DNA from 2 places in the Rheinheimera sp. WS51 genome. Region 1 is predicted to be linked to the other one. Evidence: predicted binding sites of a transcription regulator. Region 1 holds the regulator's gene; the other holds the start of a gene.
The links. Region 1 encodes LexA, which represses DNA repair genes until DNA is damaged. Its sites were predicted from a motif close to TACTGTNNATATNNACAGTA; they were not measured.

Region 2: the regulator LexA is predicted to act here: its motif matches at 1,807-1,826, upstream of umuD (translesion error-prone DNA polymerase V autoproteolytic subunit).

What each region holds. Positions count from the first base shown of each region.
Region 1 covers NZ_JBOTRC010000010.1:63,855-67,071, forward strand. The annotation lists gene coxB (cytochrome c oxidase subunit II) at 1-1,099, opposite strand, end outside; gene lexA (transcriptional repressor LexA) at 1,400-2,017, opposite strand; gene plsB (glycerol-3-phosphate 1-O-acyltransferase PlsB) at 2,155-3,217, shown strand, end outside.
Region 2 covers NZ_JBOTRC010000013.1:220-3,436, forward strand. The annotation lists gene ACRCA4_RS12780 (hypothetical protein) at 1-189, opposite strand, end outside; gene ACRCA4_RS12785 (cytochrome P450) at 401-1,555, opposite strand; gene umuD (translesion error-prone DNA polymerase V autoproteolytic subunit) at 1,838-2,266, shown strand; gene umuC (translesion error-prone DNA polymerase V subunit UmuC) at 2,277-3,217, shown strand, end outside.

The sequences.
Region 1 (3,217 bases):
GTACTAAGTCACCCGTATTATTACCCCACGCATTTCGCTCATAGGTAATTACCGCAGCAATTTCTTTTAAGCTTAACTGCTTAGCAAACGCCTGCATTGCTGTGCCACTACTACCATGCAGTACCATATTAATATGAGCTGCTTTATCTTTTAGTACCATTGCACTGCCTTTTAATGCAGGGAACACACCTGGCAAACCTTCACCTGATGTTTGATGGCAAACAGAGCAATGACCATTATAAGTCCGCTCGCCAACAGTCATTAATTCATCTTTTGACATATTCATTGCTAATAAAGCCTGCTCTTCAGCTCTGGCATCAGCATTACGCTTCTCTTCTTGTGCCACCCAAGCGGCAAAATCTTCAGGTGTTTTAGCTATAACCACAATAGGCATAAAACCATGATCTTTACCGCAAAGCTCAGCACATTGGCCACGATAGATACCGGGCTCTTCAACCCGAGTCCAAGTTTCATTGATAAAACCAGGGTTAGCGTCTTTTTTAATAGCAAAAGCAGGCATCCACCAAGAATGAATAACATCATCAGAAGTCATTAAAAAACGGACTTTTTTATTAGTAGGAATAACTAACGGTCTGTCGACCTCGAGTAAGTAATTTTGCTCTTTATTAAAGCGATTATTAATTTGCTCTTTGGGCGTAGCAAGTAACGAGTAGTAAGCAACATCATGATCTAAAAACTGATAGTGCCATTTCCACTGCGAACCCGTTATTAACACGGTGATATCCGCCTCAGTGGTATCTTCCATAGCAATAAGTGTCTTAGTGGCAGGGATTGCCATTAGAATTAAAATAACAACCGGTATTGCGGTCCAAATTATTTCAACTTTGGTGCTTTCATGAAATTGTGCTGGTGTTACGCCGCGCGATTTTCGGTGCCGAAAAATAGACCAAAACATCAAGCTAAACACAACCACGCCAATACCACAACAAATCCAAAATATCGTCATATGCAGGTTATAAACCTGCTGACTAATATCAGACACACCCTGAGTCATATTTAAGGGCATTGTTGTAGCATTAACTGACGCTGTGCATAGCAAAGCTGGCAGCGACCAACGAAGCCTACTCGGTTTCGTCACTGGACTTCTCCTCTGTCATTTTGCAAAGCAAACTGCAGAAACCAAGTTCACAGCACTACACGGCTATTATATTCCCACACCGAATCTATGTTTTCAGTTTCATCAGTACATTATTATTATTTTACTTTCAGGTTTCGAGGCTAGCGCTGAAACCACATTGATTAAATTATTTTTAATCTTATGCAGACTAAGAATTGTTCATAGAATGCAAACTGTAAACCCAAAAACGAAAAAAGCACCGGCAAACCATTAAGGTCAGACCAGTGCCTTTAAAAAATAAGCTGTTGAGCTTAGTACATTTTACAGCCAACCGCCTTTACGAATAACGCCTACAGCCAAACCTTCAATGGCAAAATGCTGTTGTCGTAAATCTACCTTGATCACGGAAAAATCATCGTTCTCTGGCGATAAAAATACGGTGTGTCCATCGCGTTTGAATCGTTTCACTGTAACTTCGTCATCAACACGTGCAACAATAACTTGCCCAGCTTCAACCTGATTCGTTTTATGAACCGCTAATAAGTCGCCATCCAGTATGCCAATATCTTGCATACTCATGCCTTCAACTTGCAGTAAAAAATCAGCACAAGGTTTAAACATATTAGCATCAACTTGATAATGCTGTTGTACATGCTCAGCCGCGAGTATAGGCTGGCCTGCCGCGACCTTCCCCACTAAAGGTAAACCCAGTTGTTCAGGTTCATCATTATCAATTAACCGAATACCGCGAGAGGTTCCTGGCAACATTTCTATTGCCCCTTTTTTAGCTAGGGCTTTTAAATGTTCTTCTGCTGCATTAGCAGATTTAAAGCCTAGTTGCTGAGCTATTTCAGCACGTGTTGGCGGCATGCCGGTTTTAATCTGATAATCTTTGATCAGTTGTAATATTTCAGCCTGTCGCGGCGTAAGTGGTCTCATATGCTGGTTACCTGTACAGTTGATACTGTTAGTATATACAGGCAAGGTACAATTGCAAGCATCTGAGTTAATGCTAATTTAAGCTTAAGCCGCGACGTGGTATGCTACGCACCGGTTTTTTTGAGGATAGGATCATTATGTTTCGCTCGGTAAAATTGTTTGCAGCCTTATTAAAGTGGCCTTTACGCCCGCTGCTGAAGTACAAAGTTGTTCCTGAACAACCGGTTTCTGAGCTGCAACTAGATACTAGCCAACCGGTCTTTTATATTTGCCCTACTGAGTCGGGTTCTGATTTAGCGGCATTACAACACGTTTGCAAGCAGTTACAACTACCCGACCCAGCATCTTATGTTGTACTAGATGGTGTAAAACACTTTCGCACCTTATTTTTAGAAAAACCTCATTCTTTAGTATTAAAGCGCGGTAAAACTTCAGCCCATCAACAGGCTTTAGCTTTGTTAGAAGCGCACCTGAAAAACCCAACCTTAAATGCACAAATTATCCCTGTGTCAATTTTATGGGGCCGAGCACCCGGCAAGGAGAATAGTATCAAATGGTTACTCGGTGAAGCGCACGCGCCAAACTGGCTGGCAAAGTTACTCATTGTGTTAGTTTCTGGTCGTCATTCGTTAGTTCGGTTTATTCCGGCTTTGTCTTTACAACAAATGGCTGCTCAGTTTGGCGCCGATGACGATACATCACGTAAGCTATTACGGATGTCACGATTTCACTTTTACCGGCAACGTTTAGCGGCCAATGGCCCTAAACTCGTTAATCGTAGCCAATTGTTTAATTCTTTACTGGCGGCACCGGCTTTAAAAAAAGCCATTGCTGAAGAGGCAAAGTCAAAACACATTTCTCTGGTTCAAGCACAAAAAAATGCGCATAAATTATTACTAGAAATTGCCGCAGATTATCGTTCATCCACGCTAAGAGTGGCGGATAGAGTATTAAATTGGTTATGGAATAAACTATACACAGGAATAAAAGTTCACAATGCCGATGTGTTGCGTGATTTAGCCCAAAAAGGTCACGAAATTGTTTATGTTCCCTGCCATCGTAGCCATATGGACTACCTATTACTTAGCTACGTTATTTACCAACAAGGCTTAGTTCCACCGCATATTGCGGCTGGAATTAATCTTAACTTTTGGCCTGCGGGTACAATTTTTCGCCGTGGCGGTGCTTTTTTTATTCGCC
Region 2 (3,217 bases), on a different contig from region 1:
CTTAACCTGTAGTGCAATTAAACTTTCATTTTTAAAATCTATCGTATCATCATAACCATAAAGCTGTTCATCACTACCCGTTGTGATACCGGCTTTAACCGATGCAAAACCATTAATTGTCGTGTTTGCCAACACAGCACTAGGCACTAAAACTGCTGCTAATGATAGGGCTAGAATACTTTTTTTCATTGTTACCTCGCTAAGATAAATCTGTTGCGGCTATTTTCTAAGTTAGACCGCCATTTGCATCGGCTAGTAGTTACCTAATTAAAGCAGGGTTTTATACTATGTGGATAATTTGTAGTTAAAATTAATTAAAGTACTGAAATAGTTAGTTATCAATAGTGTACAGGACAAGTGTAGAGTTTTTTTATATTTTAGTGTATTTAAACTTTATTATTTATGCCAAAATTATTGGTACTTTATAATAGCCGCCCACAGGCGCCACTTCTCTCTCTAATGGTTGTTCGGTAACAAAGTCAATGCGATTAATACCCGCCAGTAAAGCTTGCAGAGCTATACGTAACTGCCATGTTGCTAATAACTGACCTGGGCAAATATGTTTACCAATACCATAAACTAAATTATTTGCAGCATGGCTTTTGGCATCAAATTTATTATGATTAAAAACGGTTTCATCACGGTTAGCCGATGTCCAATTTAGCTTTATTTTAGCGCCTGCTGGAATTTGCTGGCCGGCTATGTTAACTGGACAGGTTGTGATGCGGCGGTTAGAGACAAAAGGATTGTCTAAACGTAATATTTCATTAATAAACGCTTCTACCTCTGCATCTTTTGCGGTAACTAATTGTTTTATACACTCTGGATGCTGAGCTATATAAGCTACAATAACACCCACACAAAGTGCGATAGAGCCCAGATCGCCGCCAGTCCAATTACGTAAAATAGACACTAATTCAGCTTCAGTCAGCAGCCTGCCATCGACTGTTTCTTGGCAAAGCCGACTGGTGACATCATTTAGTTCAATATCTTGTTGAATGTTACTTTTTGCACGGCGCGGTACAATAACTGAGCGGACAATTTCATCAAAATCGGCAGCAACTTCAGCCATGTTATTATAATCACCTGAACGTGTAGCGGCATGATTATCGGCCATCCATTGCAGTAATCTAGGCTCTAACTCAACAGGCCATCCTAACCAAGCGCATTGTGCTCGTACAGCAAAGGTAGCCCCTATATCATGTACCGCATCTATTACTTGGTTTTGAGGTAAGCTTGCTACTAAAGCATTAGCAACTTGCTCAAACACGGCAACAAAAGGTGTGAGTGCTGTTTTAGTTAGGTACTTGTCTATAACCTGTCGGTATTTTGTATGCTGCTCACCATCTAGACCATTAGGTATTTGTAAATAGCGGGAGACATGGCTAGAAAAACGTTGATGGTCTTTAGCTGCAGCAACAACATCAGCATGCCTAAGTAGCACCCATTCACCTAGCATATTTTTGACAATAGGATATTTAGGTCTTAATTCATCGGTATAAGCGCGCAAATCGCGTCCGACAATAGATAAGTCATCCGGCATATGATCAGTCATATTAGCTCCGTTGCATTAACAATGTGTATTAATAAGAGAGTACCGCTAAACGTTTGCCTTAATTGATATATGTCGTAAATTACATCATCAACTAACCAGTTGCTATACCTCTGAATTGTTAACTTGAACTACTTCTCTTTCACTCTTTTCGACTATAAACCGAATAATAATTCAATATTAACTCAATAATAAACCCTAATTAAAGCTCTCAATTTAATAACTAAATTTGGTGAAATTCACAAAATTCATTATACTGTACAAATATACATGTTAGAGGTATTTATGTCCGCTATATTTATGGCTAATGCAGACAGCCAAAGCAAATTAACCATCCCTTTTTTTAGCAGTAAAATTCAAGCAGGCTTCCCCTCGCCGGCTCAGGACTATATTGAACGTACCTTAGATTTAAATGAACTATGCATTCGCCATCCTAATGCGACTTTTTTTGTTCGTGTTGAGGGTGACTCAATGATAGAGGCCGGTATTGTTGAAGATGATGTATTAGTGGTTGATCGTGCATTAAAAGCCCAGCATGGCGATATTATTGTGGCCGCAGTTAGCGGTGAATTCACAGTAAAACAGCTTAGCACTAAACCCAGGTTACAGCTTATAGCCAGAAATAAAAACTATCCACCTATTTGTTTTAATGAAGAGGATGAACTAAATATTTTTGGCGTTGTAACCAACGTGATCAGGCAAATAAAACGATAATAAAAAAGACATGACCCCAGCTATTTTTGCTTTAGTCGACTGTAATAACTTTTATGCTAGCTGTGAAAAGTTGTTCCGACCCGACTTAGCTAACACACCTGTTGTTGTACTATCAAATAACGATGGCTGCATTGTTGCGCGTTCAAAAGAAGCAAAACAATTAGGCATTAAAATGGGTGTGCCATTATTTCAGGCTCAAGCAAAAATGCGCCAGCATGGTGTTGTCGCGTTTTCTTCTAATTATGCCTTGTATGCCGATATCTCACAGCGAGTAATGAATACCCTAGAAAGCTTAGCGCCAGCTGTTGAAGTGTATTCTATTGATGAAGCTTTTTTAGATTTAACCGGCATTGAGTCATTACAGAGCTTAAATGACTTTGGCCTTATGTTGCGTGAGAACATACAAAACTGGATTGGCATTAGCGTTTGCGTTGGCATAGCGCCAACTAAAACCTTAGCTAAACTGGCCAATTATGCTGCTAAAAAGTGGCCCAAAACACAAGGTGTTGTCGACTTAACCGACAAGCTTAGGCAGCGTAAGCTCCTTGCTTTAGTACCCGTAAATGAAGTTTGGGGTATTGGCCGCAAGTTAAGTTCACGCTTAGCGCAGTTAGGCATTACTAGCGCGCTACAACTGGCGGATGCTGATCCAAACTTTATTCGTCAGCATTTCTCTATAGTCGTTGAGCGCACAGTACGTGAACTTAATGGCGAGTCTTGCATTCAATTAGAGCAGGTTATTCCCAGCAAACAACAAATTATAAGTAGTCGCTCTTTTGGTAAACGCATCACTGAAAAAGAGCATATGCAGCAAGCCATTAGTGAATATGTCAATATCGCCTGTAAAAAGCTAAGACAACAACAGCAGCAAGCTAAATTTTTAACGGTTTTTATTCGTACAAGCGCCTTTAATCCAGCCAACAATATATTAAGTAATAGCAAAAGCATGGC